DNA from 3 places in the Lactiplantibacillus sp. 7.2.4 genome. Region 2 is predicted to be linked to each of the others. Evidence: predicted binding sites of a transcription regulator. Region 2 holds the regulator's gene; each other region holds the start of a gene.
The links. The regulator Rex, encoded in region 2, represses fermentation and respiration genes when NADH is low (regulators of the CRP and FNR family bind a similar motif). The targets are predictions, from matches to a motif close to TTGTGAANTANTTCACAA.

Region 1 (10,672 bases), on a different contig from region 2:
TGTCAACGTTAAGTTGAACACGCCATTGATCGATTATTACGGTCAAGAGAAGTTACTCTACAATGTCGACGGTGATCGCGACATTGATGATGTCTACAAAGATATCAAGCACATTCTTGATAACCTCTAAAACCAGGGTTCCTAAGCTTCGGCGTTTGCTTTTCAAAGGCCGTTGTGATAAACTTATTCAGGTTTAGCCGTTGACTGATTTAATATTTTCTTAATGTTATGATTAGACAATGACTGGTTCATAAAAGGACCAAATACGTGGCAGCACGGAATCTGAGAATAAGGAGGGACAGTATTTGGCAAAGGAAGACGTCATCGAAATTCAAGGCACCATTAAAGAAACATTGCCTAATGCGATGTTTAAGGTTGAACTTGAAAACGGCGCTGAAATCTTGGCACACGTTTCAGGTAAAATTCGGATGCATTACATTCGGATCTTGCCTGGTGACAAGGTTACAGTTGAAATGTCACCTTATGATTTAACTAAGGGCCGGATTACCTACCGTTTCAAGTAGGCTCGGTCTACGTACCTTATAGGAGGTAAAAATTCATGAAAGTAAGACCATCTGTAAAGCCAATGTGCGAACACTGCAAAGTTATTCGTCGTAAAGGCCGCGTGATGATTATCTGCTCTGCTAACCCAAAGCATAAGCAACGCCAAGGTAAATAATTTAATTAAGTTGGAGGTGAAATATTAATGGCTCGTATTGAAGGAATTGACTTACCACGTGACAAGCGTATTGTCATTGGTTTGACTTACATCTACGGTATCGGTAACACTTCTGCACAGAAGATCCTTGCTGAAGCCGGTGTTTCAGAAGACGTTCGTGTACGTGACTTAACTCCTGACCAGGAAGATAAGATTCGTGCCGTTGTCGATGGTTACAAAACTGAAGGTGACTTACGCCGTGAAGTAAGTATGAACATCAAGTTATTGCAAGAAATCGGTTCATACCGTGGTATGCGTCATCGTCGTGGTTTACCAGTTCGTGGTCAACACACGAAGAACAATGCTCGTACTCGTAAGGGTAAAAAGGTCAGCATCGCTGGACGTAAAAAATAATAATAAAGGAGGTTTTCGAATTTTATGGCAACTAGAAAGACAACCCGTCGTCGTCGGGTAAAGAAGAACATTGAATCTGGTGTGGCTCACATCCATTCAACGTTCAACAACACACTTGTTATGATCACTGACATGCAAGGGAACGCCGTTGCATGGTCATCAGCTGGTTCATTAGGTTTCAAGGGTAGCCGTAAGTCAACACCTTTTGCTGCTCAAATGGCCGCAGAAGCTGCTGCTAAGGCATCAATGGAACATGGCATGAAGACTGTTGAAGTCGCTGTTAAGGGCCCTGGTTCAGGTCGTGAAGCCGCTATCCGTGCTTTACAAGCTACTGGTTTGGAAGTTAGTGCCATTCGCGATGTTACGCCAGTGCCTCACAATGGTTCTCGTCCTCCAAAGCGTCGTCGTGTTTAATCTGTGACGTTCATTTTGAGGGCAAACTTCATTTTGTACGCACAACTACTAAACACCACGCGTTTTGAAAGGGGTAAAAGATAAGAATGATTGAATTTGAAAAACCTAACATTCATAAAATTGATGAAAACGACAACTATGGTAAGTTTGTTGTAGAACCGCTCGAACGCGGTTATGGTACAACTTTAGGGAATTCACTTCGTCGGATTCTTCTTTCTTCTTTACCTGGCGCTGCTGTTACTAGTATTCAAATTGATGGTGTTCTTCATGAATTTTCAACGGTAGAAGGCGTAACGGAAGACGTTACGGCAATTATCTTGAACGTTAAGAAGATTGCACTTAAGTTAGAATCAGACGAAACCAAGACGTTGGAAATCGACGTTAAGGGACCTGCAAACGTAACTGCCGGTGATATCATTGGCGATGCTGATGTAGAAGTCTTAAATCCTGACTTGCCAATTTGTACTGTAGCAGACGGGGCACACTTCCATATGCGTATGACCGCAAATACTGGTCGTGGTTATGTTTCCGCTGAGGATAACAAACATCGTGAAGATGACATGCCAATTGGCGTTTTAGCTGTTGATTCATTGTATTCTCCAATCGAACGTGTCAACTACCAAGTTGAAACGACTCGGGTTGGTCAACGTGATGATTTCGATAAGTTAACCTTAGACGTTTGGACAAATGGTTCAATCACTCCAAGTGAAGCCATTAGTCTATCAGCCAAAATCCTGACTGATCACCTTTCAATCTTCGTAAATCTCACTGATGAAGCTAAAAACACTGATGTGATGGTCGAGAAGGAAGAAACGCATAAGGAAAAGATGTTAGAAATGACGATTGAAGAGTTAGATCTCTCCGTCCGTTCATACAATTGCTTGAAGCGTGCTGGTATCAATACGGTCCAAGAATTAACTAACAAAACTGAAGCTGATATGATGAAGGTTCGCAACCTTGGACGCAAGTCACTCGAGGAAGTTAAAGCAAAATTAGCTGACCTTGGGTTATCATTACGCAAAGAAGACTAATACAAGGGAGGATATCCGTTCATGAGTTACCGTAAATTACAACGTACAAGTTCACAACGTCGTGCATTATTACGTGATTTGACCACGTCATTGATCGTTAACGGCAAGATCGAAACGACCGAAGCCCGTGCCAAGGAAGTTCGTTCAACTGCTGACAAGATGATTTCATTGGCTAAGAAGGGTGATTTAAGCGCCCGTCGTAAGGCCGCTACGTTCATGCGTGACGTCGTTGCCGATGTTAAAGAAGATGGCGACAACGTGGCTGTACAAACTGCATTGCAAAAGCTATTTAGTGACTTAGGTCCTCAATACGCTGACCGCAATGGTGGTTACACTCGAATTTACAAGACTATGCCTCGTCGTGGCGACGGTGCACAAATGGTTGTCTTGGAACTCGTTGACTAGTTAAAATTGTTTTACGGATCACTGGGACTGATGATTGACGGACGCTATGATGGTGGTTGCTTGCAGAATAGCAACTAAGTCTAGTTCGGAAGTTGTTTATGGTTAGACATAGATGGCATATCGCAGTTCTAAGTGATTTTTTTTGGTGCTAGTTACAAGGCCGTTGATCTGGATGCTTTCCGGGTCAACGGCCTTTTTTGATCCGACGAAAAAATCGCCTTCTCCAGTCTCGAATGAGACCCTGAGAAGGCGATTTTGAGATTTGCACAGATGAAGATGTGAAGAGCCAGTCTTTGTCAATGTGATTCAGTGGTGACATGAGACCGCCTATAAATCGAGGATACATTGACGGTGCTGCTACCAACGTGTCACGCTTAGTTAGCCCTGGGACGTAACGCTATGTTACTAGCGTTGCAAGTCGAAGTGCTGAAGTTGAATTGGTCCCTCAGATCAGTGCCAGCGCTGAATGCTTACGACAGCCGTATTGGAGGCTAATTATGGCGATTCAGCAGTTGCCGCGTTAAGTTGATCAAGTCAGTTCTGGCTGGCTGGTCTGGGAGCTTTTCTAGTAAAGTGAGGGCCTCCTGCGTGTACTTAGTCGCTAATTCCTGTGCGCGTTTTACGCCACCAGCATCAATGACAAGTTGCTGGACCCGTTGGCGTTGAGCAGGCGTGATTGCCCCTTGTAAGCTCATTAACGGCAATAAATCGGCCTTGGCGTCTGTCTGGAGGGCATAGATCAAAGGCGATGTATACACGCCCTCAGCGACGTCTTCGAGAATTGGCTTACCCGTCTCAGCTGGACTTTCTTGGTAATCCAAAATGTCATCTAAGATCTGAAAGGCCATCCCGATTGCAAGTCCTGCTTGGCGGGCCCGCTGTGCGAACCGCTGACTTTGACCAGATTCATAGGCGCCTAAGAAACAGCTCAATGCGAACAGTTCCGCCGTCTTACCTTGAATCTGTTGCAGGTATTCCGCCATAGTAATGTCAACGTGATAGTGGCGATCCTTTTGTTGGACCTCGCCCATCAGAATCTTTTCCATGTTTTCCGAGTTAAGCTGAATACTCTTAAAGCTACTCGAGTAGTGCGCTAGGATTTTAAAGACGACCACGAACAGGTAATCACCCGCGTACACGGCCGTATCCTTACCGAACTGTTTTTGAATCGTGACATGGTGTCGCCGCAGCGCTGCATCATCCACAATGTCATCATGGATCAGTGTGGCGGTATGCAATGTCTCTAGTGAGGCGGCGAGTGCAACCATACGTTGGCGGTCGGTCGGCTTGAATTGTGAGAATAGGAGACAGTAAGCTGGCCTGAGGAGCTTACCACCCCCATGAATCATTGCCAAAATGGCGTCATTGATGGCTTTATCCGGGATGTTGATGTTCGTCGTCATCAGTTGCATGACGTCTTGCAATTCAGGCTGCAGCGCCGGATAATCTCGCCAAATTGGATGTAATTGCGTTGTCGATGGCATAAAATGTTACTCCTTTTTTTGACCTGAGAAGTGTTCCCGATTGAATCTGAGATAACGAAGCGTCGTCACGTGCGTGAACAAGTAATTGGCTGCGATACCCAGTGCGATACCAGCTGCCAAGCCGATAATCGATAGTATCGGCAGGTATAGCATCACCGTCCAAGTCTGCGCGATGAGACTTGCGACGAGCAGTTGGCCCACGTTATGCATGACGCCCCCGGTCGCTGAAATACCGATGATGCTTACGCGTCGTGGCCCCAGTTGTTTCACAGCTAGCATCGCGAACAAGCTGAGAAACGCACCGCCAAAGCTATACAGGAAGGTCGACAGGGTGCCGCCAATCAGGGCCGTTAAAATCAGCCGTAACCAAGTCAGGGTGATGACATCTCGTAACGAAAGCGTGTAGATGGCGACGATCGTAATGAGGTTAGCCAGTCCCAGTTTGGCACCCGGCGCGAAGGCAAACGGGAAGGGAATCATCCGTTCCAGAATCCCAATAATGACCCCCTGGGCGACGAGCAGTGCAATATAAATATTGCGATGAGTTTTATTCGATTGTTCAAATGAATTATGCATGCTTTACTCCGTAACTAGCCCGTTGCCACCTGATTTGACGTGACCATTGCTGGACTTGATCTCGACCAAGAGTTTGTGTGGCAAACAAACGATCGTCTGGCCAGGTTTATGAATCCAGCCCCGGCGCACACAAACTTGATCAGAACAGTTGGCCTTCGTGATGGCGACCCGCTTGGGGACAAAAGTGATGGTGTTGTAATGACCATGACTGTCACGATACGTGAAGGTCGTCGTCCGTTTCAGCTTCGTAATATTGACGCGCTTGAGGACCGTACCATCGTGTGAAACGACGGCGGTATATGTCGTTTGCTGCTTGGTCTTTTTTTGCTTTTTGGCGACTAAGGCTGCGCGGTCGGCCTGCTGTTTTTGCTGATATGAAAAAATCGCTAGTGGGGTGAACGATAGGATAATCAACGCAACAATAATAATGATATCAAACGGTTTGATCATATCCCCGTAGCGTTTGAACGTTCGGATCATTGCCCGTAATTTACGCATCGTCAACCCTCCAATCAGTCACGTAAAAAATGGTTCAAGGGAAAATAATCACCCTCGAACCATCGGGAAAGGATTTAATTAATTATAACGCATCTAGCGGGTTTTAACACCGTCGTAATGGGAACGAACATTGCCGTACCACCAGTGCCCAAGGTGCTTTTGTATCCACGGAACGACCCAGTAGTCCAAACCAAATGTCCGACCAGACCCGTTCATCAAAGCGAGTGCGACGAAGACCATCCAGATGTTGACCCAGTAGAACATGCCAGATAAGCAGAAGACAACGACTAAGCCGATGGTGACTGCATTGGCAAACCAAGTAAATAGTCCGAAGAAGATGCAAAGGGCGATGACGATTTCAACACAGGTCATAAACTTCTGGAAGAAGAGCGCCATTTGCATGTTTGGTACGAAGAACTTGGTGATTGATTCGAACCAGTGTGGCATTTTATCAAAGACCATCAGTGGTTCCTTACCATACATATAGGAAAGACTGAAGACACCCTTAGCCGCTGTGGCAGTCGATGAAGCCGCTTCTGAGGCCCCACTGGTTGCAGCCGCCTTAGTTGCTTCGGAAGCGCCACTAGTTGCGGCAGCTTGCAGCCAGGCAAACGGTAAACGTAACTTGTCCGTGAACCACGATTCAGAACCCTGAACTTTTGTCCAGCAATCCCACAACCACATTGCGCCGTAGAAGAACCGTAATGGCACACTCCAGAGGACGTTACCGGCACGTGAGACCCAGCCGCGGAAGACGTTCCGGTTGTTGCGTGTCCGGAAGAATTCGTGCATGAAGTACTGGAATAGGTAGTAGCCAGAGAAAATCTGAACATAATACAACCAGTTGATCGCGTGCTTCAATAGAACGGCAACAAAGCCTGAAACGTTCCACTTGCCGAGGACTTGAGCCACGGCATACTTAGAACCAATCGAGTCAACGGATGCTTGATAAGCGCCTTTGAATGGCTTGATCGTTACATCGGTCTTGTCGACGTTCTTGATGATACCTTCGACCGCTTTAGCCGCAGTTTCTTCAGCCCCTTGAACGATTTGTGGGACTGGGCGTGGTTGGTCAGGTTCTTGGTAACTCGTTGAATCACCAGCTAAGAAGATGTTATCGCTGTCCTTAGCTTGCATGAATTCGTTGGCGACCAGCCGACCACCCCGTGGATTGGTTTCGATACCGAACTTCTTGACAATACTGTTGGCCCGCACACCGGCTGTCCAAATCAACGTATAAGTCTGAATCGGATCTTTGCCCTTTAAGTTGACGTGGTCTTCGAAGACTTCCGTAATCATGGAATTGGTCATGATATCCACACCATGCTTCTTCATGTAGGTTTCAGCCTTACCAGCTTGCGTCCGATTGAGCATGTTGATGATGGTTGGGGCGGCTTCCACTAATTGTAAGGTGATCTCGCTCGGGTCGAGCTTGTTGTCCCGTGCTAAGACGTCCCGATATTCAATCAGTTCACCAATCAGTTCAGACCCCGTGAATCCGGAACCACAGACGGTGAACGTCAACATCGCTTTGCGTTTTGCAGGGTCGAGCTCTGCCGCGCCCCGCCGAATAATTGCTGATAAATGTGACCGCAAAGCCATCGCTTGTTCGAAGGACCACAATTCAAAGCCGTGTTCCTTAACCCCTGGCGTGCCGAAATCATTGGATTCACCACCAAGACTAATGAGCAGTTGGTCATATTGATAACTCCCATGCTCAGTTGTGACCGTTTGGGCATCCTTATCAATGCCGGTAACCGTATCCGTAACTAAACGGACATTTTTGCGTCGTGCGAACAACCGTTGCAAATCATATTGAATATGCTCAGGTTCCACCCGTTCCGTGGCAACTTCATGTAATTCAGTCATATACGTGAAGTATGAATGTCGGTCAATTAACGTAATCTCAACGTCCGGATTTTTCTTAAAATGCTTGGACAGTTTTTTGGTTGCGTAAACGCCAGCAAACCCCGCACCGACAACGACAATATTTTTCTTTGCCATTGCGTAACAACTCCCTTGAATAAATAGTGTAAAAAGATAATTCCACTAACAATTATAACGATAATGTAAGCGGTTGTCTATGGATTATGGGATAGAATGAATAATAAATCACATTATATGGAACCCAGAAAAAGTGGTATGATAGTTATGACCTAAAACGTTACCAAATGCGTCAATACTGGGACTAAATATCATTTATTTAATGAAATAGGATTGACTATTTGCAGGTAAAACGTTAAGATTAATGTGAATTTTCATACAAAAAAGGTTAGGAGTGGGATATCATGAAAATCAAATCAGTTATTACGGGTGCCTCGGTTGTGGCAATCTCCGCATTAGCTTTAGCAGGTTGTGGTAGCAGCTCTTCTAGTTCAAGCTCAAGTTCATCGAAGAAATCTTCTTCAAGTTCTTCAGCTAAGACAACGAAGGTTGCTAAATTAACCGCCGGCAGCAAAATGAAAGCGGGTACTTACGCGCTCGAAGAACAAAACTATTCACATGGCTACCGCACTAAGATGAGCATCACCGTCAACAATAAGGGGAAAATCACAAAGTCCAGTTATGACCAAGTGAACAAGAACGGCAAGTCCAAGGTTGACGATACTTCATATAACAAGCAAATGAAGAAGATCGCCGGTACCAACCCTAAGACTTACATGCCTAAGTTGAACAAGACGTTGACCGGCTCCGCTGCAACTGGTAACGTTGGTTCCATCGACGTTGTTACGGGTGCTACGGAATCTTCCAAGACGTTCCAAAACTACACGCAACAATTAGTTCAAGCTGCGCAAGCGGGTAACAAGTCTACCATCAAGATCGACAATGGCGCTAAGATGAAGGATGGCACTTACAAGCTGAACGAAAAGAACTACTCACATGGTTATAAAGTTACCTTTGCCATCACGGTCAAGGACAACAAGATTACTAAGTCTGAATATAACCAAGTTAATAAGAACGGCAAGTCCAAAGTTGACGATGCTGCTTACAACAAGCAGATGAAGAAGGTTGCTAAGACCAATCCTAAGACTTATCAACCAGCTTTGAACAAGTCCTTGGTCAAGAGCAGTGATCCAACTAAGGTTGACGTTGTGACGGGTGCGACTGAATCATCCAACACCTTCATTCTTTATGCGGAACAATTACAAAATGCCGCACAAAAGGGTGACACTAACACAATCACGGTTGACAACATGATTTTCTCTGAATAAGCAAGTTAACGATTAAATTTTTGAGGCCTGAGGCGCATGCTGAGGGCCTTTTGTTTTACTCAACCGAAATCAGACGACATAGCTGGTGAAGGCTGAACTCGATTTGACCTTAAAAAGGGTCGCGGCACTGAATCCGCATCACCGGATGGCGTCAATTTTGGTATAAATGTTAGGACAATTTTTGGTATAATGACGATTGAAATTATAAACTAGGGGAAGTATTGGGCATGAAGCTAAAAAAATGGATTCAAATTGGGTTAATTGCGGTACTGATTTTACCGCTGTCTGCTTGTGGAATCACTTCCAGTAAACAAAAAAACGCTAGCAGTCGGCCGAAGCCAACCAAGGTGATCAAGACACCGATCGAAGATACCCAGTTCATGATGGGGACCGTGGTGACGCTACGGATTTATAATAAAGGGAAAGACAAGGTTTTGGACGGTGCTTTTAAGTTGCTGAAATCTGAAGCTAAAAAGATTACGGTCAATCAAAAAGGGTCCGAAATCGACAAAATCAACGCGGCTGCTGGTAAGCACCCGGTCACCGTTAGCAAGGACATCTATCCGATGATCAAAGCAGCCTATTACTACAGTGAAAATTCGGATGAATCCTTTGATTTAGCCATTGGACCAATCACGTCGCTCTGGCACATCGGTTTTTCGGATGCGAAGGTGCCGACGAAACAAGAAATTGCGACCAACGTCAAACTGGTCGACTATCGCCAAGTTAAATTGAACGATAAAAAACGGACGGTTTACCTGAAGAAAAAGGGGATGCAGCTTGACTTGGGCGGCATTGCGAAAGGCTACATGACTGATCAAGTGAAGACTTACTTGCTGGACCACGGCGTTTCTACGGCTATTATTGACCTTGGGGGTAATATTTATGTCTTAGGTGACAGTCCAAAGGGCACTAAGTCTGGCAATTGGACGGTCGGCATTCAAGACCCGAAAGCATCACGGGGCACGGCGATTGGCTCGTTACCGGCTAAGAATATGTCGATCGTGACTTCCGGTATTTACGAGCGTTACCTGAAAAAGAATGGTAAAGTTTACAGCCATTTGATGGATCCGCAAACCGGTGCGCCTTATCAGAATAACTTGATGGGTGTCTCGATCATTTCGAAAAAGTCAGTTGATGGCGATGCGCTGTCGACGGCCACGTTTGATAAAGGCTTGCGCAGCGGCATGAAGTACATCAATAGTAAAGCAGACCAAGGAATCGGCGCTATTTTTATTACCAAGGACAAGAAGGTGTACGTTTCTGATAATCTGAAGAAGAAATTCACGCTATTTGGCGATGACGGCTATAAATTTGGCCCGACGAGTGATTTAAAGTAGGTCTGTGTGAGGTTTGCTTAAACCAACGCGCGTGAGATATGGTATGATAATAACCATGAATTTTAAGGAAATGAGGGACAATGGTGAATCCGATTATTGACGTTCAACATCTAGATTATCGCTACCCGCAACAGGCAGCGGACCAGTTAACGTTACATGATATTTCATTTACAGTCATGCCGGGTGAGTGGGTCGCCATTGTCGGCCATAACGGTTCAGGTAAGTCGACACTGGCTAAGAACCTGAACGGCTTACTCGCACCAGCAGCGGGTACGATTAAAATCGACGGGCAAGTGTTATCTGAAGACACCGTCTGGGATATTCGTAAAGAAATCGGGATGGTCTTCCAAAACCCGGATAACCAGTTCGTGGGGGCGACGGTGGAAGACGATGTTGCCTTTAGCTTGGAAAATCAAGGGATTCCACGCCCAGAGATGCTGACCCGTGTTAAAACGGCGCTGACTCAAGTCAACATGCAAGACTTCGCGACCCGGGAACCGGCCCGGCTGTCTGGTGGTCAAAAACAACGGGTGGCACTGGCTGGGATGATTGCGGCGCGACCACAGATTTTGATTCTGGACGAAGCCACTTCGATGTTGGATCCCCGCGGACGGCAAGAAGTTCTGGCAACGATTCGCGA
Region 2 (10,672 bases):
CGTGATGGCAAACAGTAGGACCAGCACTAACGCCGCGACATACAATTGATACATCAAAGCAGCCGCTGAAAGTGTAATTAAGACCGTCGTAATCTGTTCAGTACCGTAAGCCACTGATGATAGCGCATCTGACGACAGCAGCGCCAGGGCCTTGAACTTAGTGAGCGCTTGCCCACCCTCGTCCATGGTTTTTAACGGTTTCCCAATAACTAACCGTTTTAAATAACGCCACATGATAATAACTCCTTTATATCCAAAATAATTATCCCAAGTAAGCTAAGTCAAAGTAGATTCTACTACTTTAGCTTGATTAATACTACCAGTTAAAACTACCGGGCACGACCAGGTACCCCTGTTTTGCGTTAACGACTAATCCTACCGCTCCATTATGGATAAATCAATACCCATATTTTAGTTGATTTGCCCACCAACAGCATTAAAAAAGCACTTACTCAGCCGAGTAAGTGCTTAATGTTACGATTTGTTTACATCATACCGCCCATACCTGGGTTTGGTGCGGCTGGTGCAGCAGGTGCATTTTCTTCAGGTTTTTCAGCAACAACGGCTTCAGTCGTTAAGAGTAAGGCTGAAACAGATGCGGCATTTTGTAAAGCAGAACGTGTCACCTTAGTTGGATCCACGATACCAGCTTCAATCATGTCGACCCATTCGTCAGTCGCAGCGTTGAAACCAACACCTGGCTTTTGTTCCTTCATCTTTTCAACGATAACGGAGCCTTCCAAACCAGCGTTTTCAGCGATTTGACGAACTGGTTCTTCCAAAGCACGTTTGACAATGTTGATCCCAGTTTGAACGTCACCAGTTTCCTTCAATGCAGCAACGTCTTTGATCACGTTGATCAAGGCAGTACCACCACCGGCAACAAAGCCTTCTTCAACGGCAGCCCGAGTGGCGTTCAAAGCATCTTCAATCCGGTACTTGCGTTCTTTCAATTCAGTTTCAGTAGCGGCACCGACACGAACAACGGCAACCCCACCGGCTAATTTAGCTAAACGTTCTTGTAACTTTTCTTTGTCAAAGTCAGAAGTCGTTTCACTGATTTGGTTACGGATGAATTCAACCCGTTCGGAGATGGCGTCCTTAGAACCCGCACCTTCAACGATGGTCGTGTTGTCCTTAGTAACCGTTACTTTGTTCGCTTGACCTAATTGATCGATCGTCGTATCTTTCAATTCAAGGCCAAGATCGTCAGTGATAACCGTTCCGCCAGTTAAGATAGCGATATCTTGTAATTGTTCCTTACGCCGATCACCAAAACCGGGTGCCTTAACAGCGACAACGTTAAACGTCCCACGCATCTTGTTCAATACTAAGGTTGGTAAAGCTTCGCCAGAAATGTCATCAGCAATGATCAACAATGGCTTGCCTTGTTCAACGATTGATTGTAACAATGGTAAGATATCTTGAATGTTTGAAATCTTCTTATCTGTGATTAAGATATAAGGGTTGTCCAAGTCGGCTTCCATCTTATCATTATCAGTAACCATGTATTGTGATAAGTAGCCGCGGTCGAATTGCATCCCTTCAACAACGTCCAAGCTCGTATCAACACCACGGGATTCTTCAATCGTGATGACACCATCATGACCAACTTTTTCCATAGCTTCAGCAATTAACTTACCAGTTTCTTCACTTGCTGATGAAACAGAAGCGATTTGCGCAATATCTTCTTGCGTCTTAACTTCGTGTGCCATCGCGTGTAATGAGTCAACCGCCGTCTTAGTAGCTTCTTCAATCCCACGACGAATGCCAACAGGGTTAGCACCGGCCGTAACGTTCTTCATACCTTCCGTTACGATGGATTGCGTCAAAACAGTCGCAGTGGTGGTCCCATCACCGGCGATGTCATTAGTCTTTGAAGCAACTTCAGAAACTAACTTGGCACCCATGTTTTCAAAGTGGTCATCTAATTCGATGGCTTTGGCAATGGTAACCCCATCATTAGTAATGGTTGGTGAACCATATGATTGTTCCAATACGACGTTGCGACCCTTAGGCCCTAACGTTGACTTAACTGTGTTAGCTAATTGGTCGACACCTTTTAGCATAGCTGAACGTGCATCTTCAGAGAACTTTAATTCTTTAGCCATTATCCTTATTCACCTCATGAATTTAGTTTATTTTAAATTGCGTCCTTTAAATGGATTAGTCTTCGATTGCAACGATATCTTTTTCGTGCAATACCAAGTACTTATCACCTTGGTACTTCACTTCAGTACCGGCATACTTGTCAAATAAGACTTGATCGCCGACCTTCACGCTGGGGTCAACTTTTGTCCCGTTATCTAAAACACGACCGTCATTGACGGCAACAACCTTGCCGCTTTGGGGCTTTTCCTTAGCGTTATTGGCGATAACAATACCGCCAATGGTTTGTTCTTCTTCTTCTTGTTGTTGCAAGATAACGCGATCTCCTAATGGTTTTAACACGTGAATCCCTCCATTTATTCTTTTTTAGCACTCCTGAACCTCAAGTGCTAATTACATTGTCAACTATATCATTTTAATTTGAGATTGCAAGTGATTTGTCAATTATTAGTCAAAGAATGTCAAATCGACTATAATGGGTATTATCGTGTTAATATGTGTTGTGCTTGTTATTATTTTGTATTCATGATGATTAAAATGTGCCAGTTGGTGGATTCCTGTTCGTCAGCCGATGCGCGTCCGATTCCGACCTCCGGGGCTGGCTGACAACGCTGGAACAGGGCGGACATCGATTTGAGCATTGTCAGCCAGCCCCTCCGGTCGGGAAACCGCTCGAATGACGGATGAACGCCCAGCTATCTTGGTACAATTGACCACTGGATATTAAGTGACCGGCCCTTCAGGCAAACTTTTTGATCAGTATTGATGCTGTTTTATGGCATTTTAGTACTGATCAGATTACTTGGATATGATTCACTAATTTCAACGGACACTAGTTTTGAATTTAGTCGATAAAATAGCCTTTGTTTATAATTCGAAACTTTGCTATCTCAAACGACTAAAGAAGATTCTGACAAGCTAAGTGAAGCTGTTTGTCAGGAACCTTAAAGCATTGGTAAAAAGTATTGCTATATGTTGGAGTCGGTCTGACAGTTAAAGTCAAAATGGCCCTGTACCAGGGAATCAACGACTAATCCAACAAAATGTTGGGGCCGCACATGTCTGCCTTTCGAATACCATCCCCGGCTGGAAGGTGTTTCTGACAATGCTCAGCGATGAAATTCCACTTAGCAAGCGTTGTGTGCTTGGTTAGTGGAAGACCAGTATTTAAGACGTGGTTTGTCGGCTTAAATCTGTGTCCATCGCGTTCCAGCGTTGTCAGAAATACCTGGAAGCCGGCGTAGGAAGCATCCACAACAGCAGGTTTACGCAAATTCGCACTGTTTCCAGCGGGTCTCAGCTGGCGGGCTTGAACTCAGAAAACACCATGATTTAATCATGATTCATGATAAATTAACGAACACAATGCGTGTGTTAATGAAAAAATCAAACAAACTTTCAAAAAGGACGTGAGCTGATGGTTAATCGCCGCCAATCAATCTTAATTCTGATTATTTATTTTATTGTTTATGCGCTACCAAGCGTCTTAGTGGCCGCCTTTCATCAACTGGGGTCCCAAGTCTTCTTGATTCAAACGGTCGACTACTTGGTCGGCGCACTGTTATTGCTGTGGCTAGCACGCCGAATGACAGCCAAAAACGCCGTTGAGCAGCAGCGCAGTAACTGGCTGGTCGCCATTCTATGGGGCCTGATTGGGCTCGTCCTAGTCATTGTCGGCCAAGTCCTGATTCTTAAAATAACTGCGATGTTGGGGCAATCGACGGCTTCCAACAATACGTCGACCCTACTCACCGTTGGGCAACAATACCCGGTATTTTTCTTAGCCATTATCGTGGGTGCCCCAATTATGGAAGAAATCGTCTTCCGCAAGGTCATCTTTGGTAACTTGAGTGCGGTGACCGGCAAAATCGGGGCCGCCTTGATTTCGAGCTTTCTCTTCAGCCTCGCCCACGCGGACGGTCATCTAATTCTCTACGCCTTCGTTGGATTGCTGTTCTGCTGGCTTTATCAACATACCGGCCGAATTCAGACTTCGATGACGTCTCATATTTTGATGAACGCTGCGGTCGTTGTGCCGACGCTCTTGACTGCACTTCATTAGATTGCGCCGCTTATTCGTTCGTGGCATTAATTTAGACGTTCAAAAAAGCTTCTCCGAAAATTTATTTCAGAGAAGCTTTTTGGTATCATAATCTTGAGATGCATGCGCAGACTAATCTTCATCTTCGTCTGGTTCATCTTGACCGTTGTCACCCAATTGTTGACCATAATGTTCAATAAAGTAAATTAAGGTCTGCAATTCATTGGTTAAATCAACGTTTTGAACCCGCACTGTTTCTGGAACTGAGATCCGCAATGGGGTAAAGTTCATGATGCCTTTAACATTCGCATCAACTAACTCATCGGTAATCTTTTGAACAACCGTTGTTGGCACCGTTAAGATGGCAATTTCAATCTGTTGTTCGATCAATTGCTTTTTGAGTTCCGTCATTGGATAGACGGGAACCCCACTCTGGACCGTATTTGCAATGGCTTCATTAACATCAAAAGCCGCTGAGATCCGGACATTACTATTTTTATGGAAATTAAAATTCAACAGGGCGTGGCCTAAATTACCGACCCCAATCAGCGCGACGTTGGTTAGCATGTCCTGATTTAGAATTTTTTTGAAAAATGCCAGCAGCGTTTCAACATCGTATCCATACCCGCGTTTACCGAGGGCCCCAAAATACGAAAAATCACGCCGAATCGTTGCTGAATCTACTTTAACCGCCTCGGACAATTCAGTTGACGATACCCGTTTCTTATCTGCGTCTAGTAAGATATTCAAATAGCGATAATAAATTGGTAATCGTTTTGCCGTTGCCCGTGGAATCTTTGTCTCTGCCATTCGGACGTTTCCTCCCAATCAAAAGTTTGTGAATTTGCTGACACTATTCTAGCATAACCTGCGACTTTGTGAAATAATAATTACTTATTATTCCGAATAATTGGGTCGAACCGTAACAATATGCTACAATTATCTCACGAATCAAATGTGAAAGGAGCTTAATAAAGCGTGATTTTACTACAAGTACAGCAAGTTATGCGGCGTTTTGGCGCCGATGTCTTGTTCGATAACGTACAAATGGACATCCAAGAACACGCCCGCGTTGCCTTAGTCGGCCGCAACGGTGCTGGTAAATCAACCTTACTTAAAATGATTGCCGGCGAGACCGTGCCTGACGAAGGCCAAATATCGATGCGCAAGGGTCTAACGATCGGTTACTTAGCTCAAGACCAAGGATTGGATAGTCAAAATACGATCTGGGAAGAAATGAGCAGCGTGTTTGCTGAACTACACGCCATTGAAAAGCGGATGCATGCGCTTGAAAATCAGCTCAGCGACCCCGCCATCATGAACGATGACCAGGCCTACCAACAAACCTTAAAAACTTACGACCAAGTTCAGACAGAATTTCAACAGAAAAATGGCTATGGCTACCAGGCCGAAATCCGTGGTGTCCTACACGGTTTTCAGTTCGATGCCGACGTTTATGACAAGTCGGTCACCGAACTTTCCGGTGGGCAAAAAACTCAGCTGGCCTTAGCAAAGCTACTACTAGAAAAACGCGATTTACTGATTCTGGACGAACCGACCAACCACTTGGACGTTGAAACGTTGACGTGGCTTGAAAGTTACTTACAATCCTATGCCGGTGCCCTACTGATCGTCAGCCATGACCGCTACTTCTTAGACCGCGTCGTCAATGAAGTGTACGACCTGTCACATCACGAAATGGTGCACTATACCGGAAACTACGACCAGTTTGTACAAGAAAAGGCCGCTCGGATTCAAGCTCAGTGGAAGCATTACGAAAAGCAACAAGCTGAGATTAGCAAGCTCGAAGACTTTGTCAACCGGAATATCGTGCGGGCCTCGACGACCAAGCGAGCTCAAGCGCGGCGGAAACAGTTGGCTAAAATGGACCGAATCGATCGACCTGATAGTGATGAAAAAACGGCCCACTTTGGGTTTCACGCTGCAAAGCAGAGCGGTAATATCGTTTTGACCGTCAAGGATGCGGCAGTCGGTTATGATGGGCATATTCTGTCTGAACCGGATAACTTAAACGTTAAGAAGCACGAAGCCATCGCCATCGTGGGTCCAAACGGAATCGGTAAGTCGACTTTTCTCAAGAGTATCCTCGGCCAGATTCCGTTCATCAAAAGCCAGGCCGTCTTCGGTACCGGCGTTGTCACGGGCTACTATGACCAAGAGCAACGCAACTTAAATGACAAAAAGACCGTTTTGAGTGAACTCTGGGACGAACATCCCACCACGCCCGAAAAGGATATTCGGACGATTTTGGGAAGTTTCCTGTTCACGGGTGCCGATGTCGACAAACCGGTTCACGCGCTATCTGGTGGTGAACGCGCGCGGTTATTGCTGACGAAACTCGCGATGCAAAATGATAACTTTTTGATTTTGGACGAACCGACCAATCACTTGGACATCGACAGTCGCGAAGTGTTGGAAGTGGCCCTCAATGATTTTGATGGTACCCTCCTCTTCGTTTCACATGACCGCTACTTCATCAACCAAGTGGCAACCAGTGTCGTGGAAGTCTCGCCAGAAGGAACCGAACTCTTCCTTGGCGATTACGATTATTATATCGATAAGAAACAGGAACAAGCTGAAATGGCGGCCGCCGCAGCTAGTCAGGCCGCTGAATCAGCAGCTAGCGCTAACGCCGCAGAGCCAAGTTCTGCTGCAACCGCTGCACCCCGCTCAAAGGGCCAGCAAGATTATCAAGCTAGCAAGCAACAGCAACGTGAAAAGCGTAAATTGGAACGAACCGTGGCAGCGCTGGAAGAACAAATGACTACGCTCGATGAGCAAGCCACTAAAATCCAAACTGAAATGGCCCAACCTGAAGTCTCAGCGGATGTTGGCCGCTTAACAGATCTACAAAAAGAGCTGGATGAAATCAGCGCGCAACAAGAGCAAGTTGAAACGGAATGGACTGAACAAGCTGAGGCTCTGGAAGCCTTTGATTAGGCCGGTTTTGTAAATCATTCGCTAAAACTCGGTTATCCGAGAAACCAAAATAGTCGCCGCAAGTCTTTCCATTATGGAAAATTGCGGCGGCTATTTTGGTTTTGCGCTAGTTAACATCACTGAAACGACGGTCCGTTTTCGTTTGTGACCATCTAGCTTCAACAGAACCAACTAAAAATTGGCAGTCGTCCTTAATTTGGACTGACTGCCAATTTTTGATTTATTTCAACATTCCTGGCATCCAGTCAAACTCCAGACTGGGATCAGCATTGAGGGTCGCATCACCGAATTGGTGGTGTTGATATTGCACATAGCCGGCTGCACCAATCATTGCACCGTTGTCACCACAGAGTTTCAATGGCGCCAAAATGAGTTTGGTGTCTGGAAACGCCGCTGGCAAATCGCGTTGGAGACGTTCACGTAAGCCGCGATTGGCCGCAACGCCCCCCGCCAAGACGAGTTGTTTGACTGGGTATTGCTTCAAGACCCGCAACGTCTTGCTCATCAAAACGTCGACAACACTGGCTTGAAAACTAGCAGCCAAATCGTTTTTATCAAGCGTTTCACCAATCTGGTCAGCATGATGAACTGTATTGATGAAGGCACTCTTCAGCCCGCTAAAGCTGAAATCGTAGTTATCTTCATCAATCATTGCCCGGGGGAAGTTGAAGGTATCGTGACCTTGATGGGCCATCTCATCAATAACTTTCCCCGCTGGATAAGGCACACCCAGCACACGACCTATTTTATCGTAAGCTTCTCCAGCCGCATCGTCTCGCGTCTCACCAATGATTTCAAATTGACCATCCGCCTGCATGTAAACCAGTTCGGTATGGCCGCCAGACACGAGCAGTGCCATTAACGGGAATTCGAACGGTTCCAAAAACCGGGCCGCGTAGATATGGCCGGCCATATGGTTAACTGGAATCAATGGTAAATGGTGAGCGTAAGCGACTGTCTTGGCTGCATTAACGCCTACTAATAAGGCCCCGACAAGTCCTGGGCCATAGGTTACAGCAACGGCATCCAAATCGTCGTAGCCCACGTGTGCTTCTTCCAAAGCTGCTTCAATACAAATCGTAATTTGTTCAATATGATGACGGCTGGCAACTTCGGGAACGACGCCGCCAAACCGCTTATGACTATTAATCTGCGTTGCAATCACATTTGATAAGATCTCGTGGCCGTCCTTGATGACCGCCACACTCGTCTCATCACAACTAGATTCAAACGCTAATATCAAGTTTTGTTTTTCCACGGTTTCCATCCTTTTTAATCGATAATTTTTCGCATGATCCACGCATCTTCATCGGGATCCTGATAGTAGGCCTTGCGCGTGGCGATCTGCTCAAAGCCCACTTGTTGATACAAGCGCTGCGCAGCAATATTATGTGCGCGCACTTCTAAAAATACCGTGCCGGCTGACAATTGCGATAAGCATTGCGTTAACAACCACCGGGCGTGCCCTTGACGCTGATACGCCGGGTCGATCGCAATATTCGTAATCTCCGTCTCATCGAGCACCGTCGAACGGCTGATGAAGCCAACGAACGCCCCCTGCCATCGCAATAACGCGTAATGGGCAGTTGGTAGCGCCACATCACTGGCAAAAGTCGCCTGTCGCCACGGCGAACCCTGGGCGTACGCCTTGGTCGCTAGTTGGTAACAAATCTGAGCAACCTGTTCAGCCGGCAAGTCAGACGCCGTCACCAACTGCCGTTCAGTCATTGGCCGCAACCGGAATTCGATACGTCATATCGATGGCATCTTCGTGGTCGCCAAAATAGTAGCGCTTTTTAATGCCAGTCTTTTCAAAACCGAGGTCCTGATAGAGTTGCTGCGCCGTCGTATTACTGTAACGAACTTCTAACGTGACGGTTTGATAATTTAGTTTCCGAGCACGTTTCATCATCACCTGCATCATAAAATGCCCAAGGCCGCGACCTTGTACGTCCGGATGAACGGCAATATTAGTGATATGGGCATCTTGCCGCCGGTCATCGAAGACACAGCCACAAAATGCAACGAGTCGGTCTTCATGGCGCATCACAATATAAAAACGACCACTTTGCCGTCGTAACTCGGTCTTAAACGCATTCTCGTCCCACGGCGTTTGCCCGGCATACACCGCTCGTTCAATCGCCAACATTTCGGGCACATCCGTAATTAACGCGCGTGACACATAGTAGTTCGTCGCACCAACTTGGACGATATGATTTTGGATGGCGAGGACGCGTTGACGTCGTTGATTGCCACCAGTTCTGATTTTCTGAAAGTACTCCTTAAATTTTTTCAACATAGGGCGCATGTTCCTTTTCTGGGTGCTTGGCTTGCCAATCACGTTCGGCTTGCGTTAACCGCAAGTAGTTCGGCACAAAATTATGAATTTCACTGACAGGGGTCATCGTCCGTCCCATCAAGCCCAAAACAGCTGCTTGTGGCAGATCCAATTGCGGTTGAGCCCGGACAAATTGGGTCGTTAACTGTTGCTGTAATGGCGCAGCGTATTTATCCACGTCACTACCAATAAAGATAATCGGTTCATTATAAGCCGCTAATTGTTCCCCCCAGGCTGCAACACTCACATGTTGGTCGGCGATGATGTTCACTGGGCGCTGGTTTTCAATGCGATAGAGTCCGGCAAAGACGTTGTCACGCCGCGCATCAAATAGTGGCGCAACGAGTTGTCCTTCCGTAACGACATTGCCAGCCAACACAGCGAGACTTGAAACGCCGACTAACGCCTTGTTTAATGTAAAGGCCAGCGTCTTTGCAGTCGTGACGCCAATTCGCAATCCCGTGTAGGATCCCGGTCCGGCCGCCACGACGACCCGCTCGAGTTCTTCTGGCTTCACCTTGGCTTGGGCCATCGCCTGTTCGATGATTGGTAATAATGTACTACTATGATTTCGGCCAACGTTCGTGGTCGTTGTGGCCAAAATCTGGGTATCGTCTAGTACGGCGACACTTAAGGGCCGATTTGAAGTATCAATCGCCAACAACTTCATAATATTAAAACTCCTCATTTTGAATTACTTCACATATCTTATCATAATTTGCTTACTTTTAAAGCTTTACGGGTGCAACCAACCAATTCAATTTTCAAACAATTGATGACTCACCTCGATAGTTTCCTGTCATCCTTACCAATTGTTAAATTGTAAGCACAATGTAAATATCATTTACATAACTTATACATATACTTCACGTATCCTTGTCAACACATTTACAATACCTTGTTATGCTACACAAGTAACTAAAATTACTTGGAGGTAATTGGAAACTATGTCAAAAGTAAGTAAGTCTTTATTAGGTCTTTCGTTCATTTCAGTTTTAGGTTTGGGTCTTGCAGGTTGTGCTAGTGGAACCAGCGCACAATCCGGTAGCGACAGTTCGGATAAGAGCAAAACGATTACGGTCGTCTTCTATCCAAACGAATCGGCCAAGAGTTTTGCCGGCTCACGGACAGCAATCAAGAAAGCTGTTGAAAAAGCCACTGGCAAGACGGTCAAGCTACAAACGACCACGGATTACAACGTTGCGATTCAAGCGATTGCTTCA
Region 3 (10,672 bases), on a different contig from region 2:
TACCGAAGACGAGCTCTGGTAAGGCTAAAAAGAGAGTGCTCATCGCATTTCTTAAATCGCATCCTTCTAGTTTTTATCGCCCGATGCATCTTAGTAGTGGTGATGACGGCTGGGGCGTAACAAGTATGGATGCTTAATCAAAATCATAAAGATGGTGATATTGATGGATAATTCGTTTTATCAAGTTGAATCTGGGGATTTCTATGTTGAGCCTGGTATGCTAAATCATTTGAAAATTTTACATGGTGGCGTGTTGTTGAAGCAATGTGATTCGACTGTTGGACTATTAGCTAATGAGTACACTCATTCAAGAGTATTAACGGTTGCTATCAAGCAGTTCAATTTCACTAAACCAGGTCATGTTGGTGATCATATCTGGTTTCGGACAACCCTTCTAAAAACCAGTCGGCATACGATGACGTTCTTTACAGAGGTTTTGAAGCGTGACATAGATAACAATGCTGAAAAAGTTGGTGAAGGCGTTCTGATCTTCGTAGCTGTTGATGATAAGTTACGGCCGATTGAGGTCGCACCCTACCACATTAAGGATATGACTCAGCAGCGTGACGTTGAACAATTAATAATGACTAAACTAAAAGATTAATGCTAAGAGGTTTAGATGTGTTATATATGAAAAATGCTGTCGTGTTTGTGATTACACGACAGCATTTTTGAGTTTTAAAGTTATTGATGGCTATATTTGCTGACAGAATCAGGCATTTGATCAATGACGTCGGTAAGCGCATCAACTAGTCCATCACTTGTAACCGTTGCGCCAGTGACAGCATCAATATCAACGGTTTGTTGAGTTAAAATTCGGTCGACAACTTTAGGAATTGCTTCTTTTTCAAGTCCGTGCAATTTGGTTCCAGGCTTGACCGTAATTCCCGTGATTTTATCTTTAGTGAAGGTTATTGTGATTGGCAGATCATGCAGATAACCATCAGCAATGATATGGTAACTACCGGCTTGGTATTTGTCCATTTAAAGTTACTCCCTTCTGCTGGAACGCTTTCATTACTTTAATCGTAGCACGGAATATGGCTAGCAATGATTGGTTTTAACTATCAACTCATAGTAACTGTGAATTACTAATTACGATGATTGACCGTGTGTCTTTGTGTCTAAATCGGAAATTAAATTACATAATAATGGTCAAAAATAACTTTTGTGTTGTAATTTAATTACAACAATGATATATTTAATGGTGATGAAAGCGTTGCCAATGTCAGGAGGCTGAATAATGTTAGGTTTCTCGGTTTATCTAAATCATGATTTAACAAACAACCAAATCAATTTGATTGAGAATATGCAACAATCGGGTTTTAAAGGCATCTTCACCTCGTTACATATTCCGGAAGATGATGAGCAGGCCTATTTACCACGCTTAAAAGAATTGGGAGGCTTATGCAAGAAACTAAAGCTTAGCTTAACAGCCGATATTTCAGCTGATGGCTTAAAAAAGATGGGGATTGAGCTGGATGATATTCAACAATTAGCCGAAATTGGATTGACAGCGTTACGTGTCGACGATGGCGTCTTGATGTCCGATGTTGCCAAACTTTCACGACAAATACCAATTGCACTGAATGCTAGTACGATCAGTGCTGAGGACGTTGCTGAATTACATCACTACCATGCGAACTTTAAGCAACTGGAGGCCTGGCACAATTATTATCCGCGACCAGAAACAGGCCTTGATGATGATTGGCTAAAAGCAAAGAATCAGTGGCTAAAGACGCAGGGGTTCACCACGATGGCTTTTGTGGCCGGTGATGAAGATTTACGTGGTCCAATATATGCAGGCTTACCAACGCTTGAGTCGGATCGATCTGAGCATCCATTAGCTGCAACCTTGAAACTGATCAATCATTTAGCTGTCGATAAGGTTTATATCGGGGATGCGGGGTTGAGTAAACGTGTGCGTAGTCAATTTGAAGCGTATTTTAATGGTAATACGGTTCAGCTAACTGTTCAGTCATCAAATGAGGCATTGTTTGAGTCGGATTGGCATAATCGATCGGATGTTGCCAGAGATGTGGTTCGATTAGTAGAAGGTCGTCAGCGATTCACAGCTGTATCGCCGCTGCAAACAGTTTCGCGACCACGTGGTGCCATTACAATTGATAATGAACGTTACGGCCGCTACGTTGGAGAATTCGAAATTGTAAAGAAGACATTAGCTGCGGATCCACGAGTCAATGTTGTCGGCTGGGTCGTGCCTTCAGACTTAGCATTATTACCGTGGATTGGAAGTAACTGTCCAATTCGGTTTATTAAGAAAGGATGAGGTAAGTTGGATTTAGAAAAATTAACGACTGAAACGCGTAATCGGAAAACGATGTCGCTAGATACACTATCAGTAAAAGAGATGCTGACGCTAATGAATCAGGAGGATCAGCAAGTCCCGTTGGCAATTAAGCAAGTTTTGCCACAAATTGAAAGCGCTGTTAATAGCATCGTTGTGAATTTTAAAGCGGGTGGTCGTTTAATCTATATGGGCGCAGGTACTAGCGGACGTTTAGGGGTGCTGGACGCTGCAGAGTGTGTGCCAACTTTTGGTACTTCGCCTGAGATGGTACAGGGATTAATCGCTGGTGGCATGTCCGCGATGACGGTTGCAGTGGAAGGCGCAGAAGATTCATTGGAGCTGGGTAAACAGGACCTAATCGATTTGAAGTTAACTCCACATGATACCGTGGTCGGGATTGCCGCCAGTGGTCGTACCCCCTATGTTATCGGCGGGCTAGATTATGCCCATACGGTGGGCGCGATGACAATTAGTATTGCTTGCAATTCAGAAGCAATTATCAGTCAACATGCGCAAATTCCAATTGAGGTCGAAGTTGGCCCTGAAGTGCTGACGGGATCGACTCGTTTGAAATCGGGGACGGCACAAAAGTTAGTGTTGAATATGCTTTCGACTGCATCAATGGTCGGTATCGGTAAAGTATACAAGAATTTGATGGTAGATGTTAAGCCAACAAATGAGAAACTAGTCGAACGTGCCAAGCGGATTATCGTACAAGCAACTGATTGTTCCTCAGATGACGCTGCAAATGCATTTGAAGTTGCCAATCATGATGTAAAGTTGGCCATTGTTATGGTCTTGACGGGAATGAGTAAGGATGAGGCTAGTCAGCGATTAAATCAGGCACATGGTTTTGTTCGACAGGCAGTTAATTAAAAGGAGGGTGCATTATGGCTGAAGACAAGTACACACGAATAGCTAATGGTATTTATGCGAATGTAGGTGGACCACAAAATATTGCGAAGCTGATTCATTGCATGACAAGGGTTCGGATGACGATCCGGGATGACTCATTAGTAGATATGGATGGATTAAAAGCCATCGATGGTGTCATGGGGGTTGTTCAAGAAGACACGCTTCAGGTGATTGTGGGTCCAGGAACAGTTGATAAAGTCGCTGACATCATGGTCAAACAAGTTGGTGTTGGACTTGGTGAACCATTTCCAGATCCAAGTACTTTTGTAGATGATACGACTGACGCTAAGTCGGAACATCAACGAGATAAGGAAATGGTTGAAGCCAAGGCCAAGGAAGTTCATGCAGCACAAAAGGCCAAGATTAAACAGACACCGGTTCGAAAAGTATTAAGTGCTATTTCTAGTATTTTTATTCCTTTGATTCCAGTATTCGTCGGTGCCGGGTTAATTTCTGGGATTGCTTCGATTTTGTCCAACATGATGTTAGCGGGAGATATTAGTAAGAGTTGGACGGATTTCATTACCGTGCTAAAAGTTATCAATAGTGGTCTGTTCTCATATCTGGTGATTTATGTTGGTATCAATAGTGCGACTGTTTTTGGTGCCACAGCCGGATTAGGTGGTGTGATTGGTGCGGTTACACTGTTGACGGGGGTTACTCCGCAAGCGCCAATCCACAATATCTTTAATGGACAAGCACTATCAGCTGGTCAAGGTGGTATTATTGGGGTCATTTTTGCCGTTTGGGTCTTATCAATTGTTGAAAAATGGTTGCACAGAGTTGTTCCAGATTCAATTGACATTATTATTACGCCGACGATTGCGTTACTAGTTATTGGCGTCTTTACGATCTTCTTGGTTATGCCGATTGCGGGAGTTATCTCTAATAGTTTGGTCGGTGCTATTCAATGGATCTTGAACGTCGGTGGGGCAGTCTCTGGCTTTGTTCTAGGGCTATTCTTCCTACCGATGGTTATGTTTGGGTTACATCAAATTTTGACGCCGATTCATATTGAAATGATTAATAAACTTGGTATGACGCCATTATTGCCTATTTTAGCTATGGCTGGTGCGGGACAAGTTGGTGCTGCCCTTGCCCTTTGGATTCGTTGCCGGAACAATAAACAACTATCGAACATGATTAAAGGGGCATTACCAGTTGGAATTTTAGGTGTTGGCGAACCCTTAATTTATGGGGTCACGTTGCCATTAGGTCGTCCATTTATTACTGCATGTATCGGTGGTGGTATTGGTGGTGCTGTTATTGGTGGCTTAGGCAATATTGGTGCCACAGCAATCGGTCCCTCTGGTGTCGCCTTAATTCCATTGATTGCCAATGGTCATTGGTTAGGCTACGTCATTGGTTTGTTGGCTGCTTACGCAGGTGGATTTGTTGCAACGTACTTCTTTGGCATTCCAAGTAGTGCTAAAATTGCAAAGGATAAGGAAGGCCATGTGATTGAAGCATAGTCGACCAATCAAGTAAGAAAGCTTGGGAGGGCGCCGACGATGACGAGCGTTGTATATATGATTCACAATAAATTGACTAATTTTTCTAAGGCGGAACAGAAGGTTGGTCGCTATATCCTAGATCACACGAATGAAGTGATACAAATGAGCACCGCTGAACTGGCTACTGCTGCAGGTGTTAGTACGGCCACAGTTGCTCGTTTTGGACAGGTGATCATGCCTGACGGTGGCTATCCAGCGTTAAAATTACGTTTATCGGCGGAAGGTAATGTTGACCAAACGCTATATGACGAAATCAATCCTCAGGATAGCTTAGAGGCCATAAAGTCAAAATTATCAATGAGAATGGCACACACCGTGGAGGAAACCAGCCGTGTGTTAAGTGACAAAGCGCTACGTGCAGCAAATCAATTGATTGCTGAAAAGAGTAGCATCTATCTGTATGGCCTGGGGGCTTCGGATGTTGTTGCAACTGACTTTGAACAAAAATATATTCGAGTTGGTAAAGCAGTTATTCATTCTCAAGACACGCACTTACTAGCAGTTGGGATGACCACGCAGGCAGCTCAATCAGTACTGTTTCTCGTTTCAAACTCTGGTGAGAAATCTGAAAGTATCCAACTTGCTAAATTAGCCAAAGCAGTCAAAGTTCCAGTAATTGCGCTCACTCGGAATGCAACTAGTACGCTAGGGAGCCTAGCAGATGTGGTGTTGATCAATGACGACAGTGAAGAGAATCAAACTGCGCGGGCTGCTGCGACGACTTCGGTAGTTGCTCAGTTATATGTCGTAGATTTGTTATATTATACCTTCATTGCTAATGATTATGACCAACATATCAAACAACTCGTTTCATCTCGGAGTGCAATTAATAAACATTTTAATTAGAAGGTGTAACTGTGTTTGGATTTAAAAAGAAGAGTAAGTCTGTAAAATTGAACGCAATTGCCAGCGGACAGCTTATTTCAATCACGGCAGTAGCAGATGACGTTTTTGCCCAGAAGATGATGGGGGATGGCTTTGCAGTTGAACCGAACGATGGTGAGATCACTGCACCAACAGCAGGAAAGATTGAATCCGTTGCAGATACGAAGCACGCTATCATGATGACGACAACGGATGGCTTAGAGATTATGCTCCATCTAGGCTTAGATACTGTTGAACTAAAGGGCGCTCCTTTTGAGACACATGTCAAGGTGGGAGATACTGTCGCATTAGGAGATCCGCTAGTTACGATGGATTTAGAAGCTATTCAAGCAGCTGACAAGAAGACTACCGTGATGACAGTTGTGACGAATATGGATGATGTTGAAAAAATGGATGTCATTCCGAATCAAATGGTCACAAAGAACGATGCTGTTGCGACAGTGACGTTGCAGTCTAAATAGTTATTCAACTATTGGCGTTCATATGCTAATCCTTTGAAGGCCCGTTCATCCGATTCAATCGGTGCACGGGCCTTTAGATTATCAACTGTTGAAAAGCGCTTTCATATACGGTACAATGACTAGTTAATAGATGAGCAAAACCACTTTGTTACTCAATTCAAACTATACAAGGCAAAGGTTGACTCATATGACATCAACAGAACGGTTTAAAACAACAATTTGTTTGTATCTTAATTACCTTGTCCACGGGATGGCAATAGTCATCTTAGCTCAGAATATGACTGTGTTAAGTCAGCAATGGCATGTCAGTGATGCTGGAGTTTCTCTGGTTATTTCTTCGCTAGGAATTGGCCGGTTGCTCGTCCTCTATCTGGCTGGAACGTTTTCTGACCGGCTGGGGCGCAAATTATTTGTGCAGATTGGGATATTGACTTACACGTTATTCTTTATTGGTATTATTGTTTCTCCGAACATTATTGTGGCCTACTTTTCCGGAATTTTAGCAGGAATGGCTAATTCTTTTTTGGATTCTGGGACTTATCCCGCGTTAATGGAACTTTACCCAAAGCGGCAGGCAACGGCGAATATTATGATTAAGGCGTTTGCGTCTATTGGGGAGTTGCTTCTTCCAATTATTGTGGCAGGCCTTGATCATTTTGAGCTGTGGTATGGCTGGTCATTTCTGCTCTGTATTTTTTTGATGGTGGCTAATTTTATATTCTTACGACTACGAGATTTTCCAAAATTATCGACGCTTCCAGCCAGTAGTCAGGATACAACATTAACGGAAACCGCAAGCAAGCCTGGATTAACGCTGAAGAAGCTGACTTTGGGAATTGTACTGACGATCTTTGGTTATATCTCCATGGCGACCTTTTACTTAGTGAGCCAATGGTTGACGAAATACGGCAGTGATGTGATTCATTTAAATCTGGTACATGCACGTATGCTTGTGAGTGTCTACAGTGTTGGCTCAATACTAGGCGTGGTTGTGACCGCAGTATTAGTGGAGCGGATTATCAAGCCAGTCTGGTTCATGCTGATCGACACAATAGTCTCATTGCTGGCATTATTAGCGTTAACGTTGATTCCGACGTGGGGTGTTGCACTAGTTAGTTCGTTTGTGATCGGATGCTCCGCAGCTGGCGGCGTCATGCAGCTGGGATTGACGATCATGAGTGATACATTTCCACGTGCGAAAGGTCGAATTACCGGTATATACTACACGGCTAGTGGTCTAGCCTCATTTACGATTCCGGTGTTTACGGCGTGGATTTCGCAATATGGGATTCATGATATTATGTGGTTCGATGTGATGATTGCGGTTATCGGTGTCATTTGCAGCATCGTGGTATTGGGAATTGGTCGCGAAAAAAGAAGTGTTACAGCTTAAAAACGTCAAAGAGGTTAAGCAGCCTCTTTGGCGTTTTTAGGTTCCGATAATTAAATCATCCGTTCGACTTGTGTGTAATGTTGCCAACAATAGCTGCGACTGAATTCTTCAAAGCGATTAACGGACGGTGTGACAAAGTGATTACGTTTACTAATCAGATAGATTTGGTGCCGTAATGGCTGATCGGTGAGGTGCTTTAGTGTAATACTGGACTGGTCTAAAAGTGGTAAATAAGGCATCAGTGCAACACCAAAATTATAACTGACAAAGCCAGCCATCGTGTGGTCTTCCTCGACTTCATAAGCAATTTTAGGTTCAACATGGGCATCCTTCAAAATTTGGTCAATCAGTGGTCTCAAGCCACTGTTATGCGAAAAACAAATCATGGGGTAAGGTTCTAAGTCTTTAACATGCAGTTCCGACTGCTTGGCTAGGGCGTGATGACTTGGAATAGCCGCAACGATTTCTTGTTGAACTAATGGGATGAAGTCAAAGAGTGTGTTGGTTGGCTGTTCGCCTAACTTTTCGACATTTGAAGCCAAAACGAGATCATATTTTTCATCTGCTAATTCTTCTAGTAATTCTGTTGAGTTTCCTTGTCCTAGTTCGAAGGTAATGGCGTGATTCTTATCATCGGTGTGAAACTTGGTCATTAACTCGGGGACTAGTTGCTGCCCAAGTGTATAAGTGAAGCCGAGTTTGACATGACCAGTATCAGGGTCCATGAGTTGTTTGACGAGCTCATTACCTTGTGATAAATCGCTTAAACTCGCAGTAATATACTTCAAATAGACGGCACCAACTGGTGTCAAACGAATATTTCGGCCGTCTGGTTCGAATAAAGGGACACCAAGTTCACTTTCTAATTTTTTAATGGCGTAACTTAGCGAAGGCTGTGATATACCAAGGTTTTCAGCTGCTTTTGCCATGTGCTGAGTTCGTGCCAATTCTTTGAAAAATTCCAAATGTCTTAGATTCAATACGTGTGATACCCCTTTCATTCATAAAAATATTTAATCAATATAGCAACGGTTCTATATTTATTATATTAAAGCATTTTGTTAAGATGACAAGTGAATTGAGTAACAAATAGTAAATAATATAAATTTTAGGAGTGGATTAACATGACAGAACGTATCGATGGACACACATTATTAATTGGTTTGATGGCTTACCCGATTCGCCATTCAATGTCACCAACAATGCATAATAATGCTTTTGCAAAGTTAGGATTGAACTACGCTTACCTTGCTTTTGAAATCGATAACAAAAAGTTGCCTTCAGCAATTGAATCAATCCGTACATTGGATATGCGGGGCTCAAATGTTTCAATGCCGAATAAGCAAAAAGTATTGCCATTACTTGATAAGTTAGATCCAGCCGCTGAAATGTGTGGTGCGGTTAACACGATTGTTAATGATGATGGCGTTTTAACCGGCTACACAACTGATGGGATCGGCTTCATGAAGTCACTTGATGATGAAGGAATCAACATTCGGGGACATAAAATGACTTTGGCTGGTGCCGGTGGTGCTGGGACTGCGATTGCGGTTCAAGCTGCCTTAGATGGTGTTAAAGAAATGTCAATCTTTAACTTACACGATGCTGAATGGGAAAATGCCCAACATAATGTTGACTTGATTAATGAACGGACTTCATGCCACGCCACATTACATGCCCTAGAAGATCGCGATGATTTCAAGAAAGAAATTCAAGATTCATTTATTTATACCGATGCTACCGGTGTTGGTATGAAGCCACTTGAAGATAAGACTTTGGTTGATGATCCAAGCTGGTTACGTAAAGACTTAGTTGTCTTTGATACGGTTTATGCACCACGGACAACAAAATTAATGAAAGTTGCCCAAGAAGCAGGCGTTGAACATGTCTTTAATGGTTTAGGCATGATGCTAGAACAAGGTGCAGCCGCTTTCAAGCTTTGGACTGGAGAAGACATGCCAGTTGATTATATTCGCCACATTCTATTCGATGAAGATGCTGCAGCACAAAAATAAGTAGGAGGTTGCCATGAAAAATAAATATATGCCAACTGCCATTAGCTTATATTTAAATTATTTCATCCATGGTATCGGAGTTATTATTTTAGCTCAAAACATGGAAGCTTTGGCTAAACATTGGCAAACAACTACTGGTGGGGTTGCTGTGGTTATTTTCTCACTAGGAATTGGCCGGTTGATTGTTTTACTGGTTTCTGGATTCCTATCAGATAAATTTGGACGTAAGCCGTTCGTTGTATTGGGTGTATTAACTTATTTATTGTTCTTTGCGGGGATCCTGCTAAGTCCATCGATTACCGTTGCTTATATTTTCGGGATTTTAGCCGGAATCGCTAATTCGTTCTTGGATTCCGGGACGTACCCAGCGCTGATGGAAATGTTCCCAGAATCCAAAGGGACTGCGAATGTCATTATTAAGGCATTCATTTCTGTAGGTCAATTTGGATTACCATTATTTGTTAGCTTCTTAGTTGCTGGCAATTACTGGTATGGCTGGTCATTCATCTTCTGTATCGTTGTGATGGTCGTTAACTTACTGTTCTTGTTGAGCGCTGGCAAGTTTCCAGTTGCCAATCAAGATGCTAAGGTTGCTGCGGTTGATGCAACTGAGGAAGCTAAACCAGAATCAAAAGGTAATTTGTGGTTTGATGGAACATTGTTCATCTTATACGGGTATGTTTCACAAGCAACGTTCTATCTTGTCAGTCAGTGGTTAAGTCAGTACGGGACTAAAGTGGCCGGCATGGGAGATGCAAGTTCGCGTGCGTTAATTAGTTATTACAGTATTGGCTCAATCGTGTGTGTGTTAGTGACAGCTGCATTAGCTAAACGCGCCGTAAAAGAAATTCAATTCTTAGGCGTTTATACGTTACTCTCATTCTTATCATTGTTATTAATGTATCTGTTCCCAACATCCTTGATGTGTTCAATTATGTCATTCGTTATTGGCTTCTCAGCTGCTGGTGGTGTGATGCAGTTAGGCCTGACAGTGATGTCGACATTTTTCCCACAAGGCAAAGGAACGATTACTGGGGCATTCTATACTGCAGGATCAATCGCATCCTTTACGATTCCTCTAGTTACCGGTATGATGTCAACAAACTTGGCTAATATTTTCTTATTCGATGTCATCATTGCATTGATTGGATTTATTTTAGCCGTATTGATTACTGTTC

Region 1: pplA (extracellular electron transfer flavoprotein PplA) is a predicted target of Rex. The motif match lies at 7,729-7,746, and genes of this name have one in related genera.
Region 3: KGF70_RS10605 (shikimate dehydrogenase) is a predicted target of Rex. The motif match lies at 8,551-8,568, and genes of this name have one in related genera.

The regions. Positions count from the first base shown of each region.
Region 1 is NZ_JAGYGS010000008.1:83,486-94,157, forward strand. It holds gene KGF70_RS04585 (adenylate kinase) at 1-130, shown strand, start outside; gene infA (translation initiation factor IF-1) at 306-524, shown strand; gene rpmJ (50S ribosomal protein L36) at 560-679, shown strand; gene rpsM (30S ribosomal protein S13) at 707-1,072, shown strand; gene rpsK (30S ribosomal protein S11) at 1,097-1,486, shown strand; gene KGF70_RS04610 (DNA-directed RNA polymerase subunit alpha) at 1,573-2,517, shown strand; gene rplQ (50S ribosomal protein L17) at 2,539-2,922, shown strand; gene KGF70_RS04620 (polyprenyl synthetase family protein) at 3,414-4,406, opposite strand; gene KGF70_RS04625 (Gx transporter family protein) at 4,413-4,982, opposite strand; gene KGF70_RS04630 (NusG domain II-containing protein) at 4,986-5,480, opposite strand; gene KGF70_RS04635 (FAD-dependent oxidoreductase) at 5,574-7,484, opposite strand; gene pplA (extracellular electron transfer flavoprotein PplA) at 7,769-8,692, shown strand; gene KGF70_RS04645 (FAD:protein FMN transferase) at 8,920-10,032, shown strand; gene KGF70_RS04650 (energy-coupling factor ABC transporter ATP-binding protein) at 10,116-10,672, shown strand, end outside.
Region 2 is NZ_JAGYGS010000003.1:105,852-116,523, forward strand. It holds gene KGF70_RS01880 (APC family permease) at 1-234, opposite strand, end outside; gene groL (chaperonin GroEL) at 486-2,111, opposite strand; gene groES (co-chaperone GroES) at 2,167-2,451, opposite strand; gene KGF70_RS01895 (CPBP family intramembrane glutamic endopeptidase) at 3,527-4,171, shown strand; gene KGF70_RS01900 (redox-sensing transcriptional repressor Rex) at 4,283-4,960, opposite strand; gene KGF70_RS01905 (ABC-F family ATP-binding cassette domain-containing protein) at 5,129-7,111, shown strand; gene tsaD (tRNA (adenosine(37)-N6)-threonylcarbamoyltransferase complex transferase subunit TsaD) at 7,332-8,378, opposite strand; gene rimI (ribosomal protein S18-alanine N-acetyltransferase) at 8,384-8,839, opposite strand; gene rimI (ribosomal protein S18-alanine N-acetyltransferase) at 8,832-9,410, opposite strand; gene tsaB (tRNA (adenosine(37)-N6)-threonylcarbamoyltransferase complex dimerization subunit type 1 TsaB) at 9,394-10,119, opposite strand; gene KGF70_RS01930 (phosphate/phosphite/phosphonate ABC transporter substrate-binding protein) at 10,397-10,672, shown strand, end outside.
Region 3 is NZ_JAGYGS010000032.1:19,184-29,855, forward strand. It holds gene KGF70_RS10555 (class I adenylate-forming enzyme family protein) at 1-137, shown strand, start outside; gene KGF70_RS10560 (acyl-CoA thioesterase) at 164-604, shown strand; gene KGF70_RS10565 (FMN-binding protein) at 685-984, opposite strand; gene KGF70_RS10570 (DUF871 domain-containing protein) at 1,244-2,290, shown strand; gene murQ (N-acetylmuramic acid 6-phosphate etherase) at 2,297-3,187, shown strand; gene KGF70_RS10580 (PTS transporter subunit EIIC) at 3,202-4,698, shown strand; gene KGF70_RS10585 (MurR/RpiR family transcriptional regulator) at 4,738-5,586, shown strand; gene KGF70_RS10590 (PTS glucose transporter subunit IIA) at 5,598-6,086, shown strand; gene KGF70_RS10595 (MFS transporter) at 6,274-7,479, shown strand; gene KGF70_RS10600 (LysR family transcriptional regulator) at 7,530-8,459, opposite strand; gene KGF70_RS10605 (shikimate dehydrogenase) at 8,604-9,494, shown strand; gene KGF70_RS10610 (MFS transporter) at 9,508-10,672, shown strand, end outside.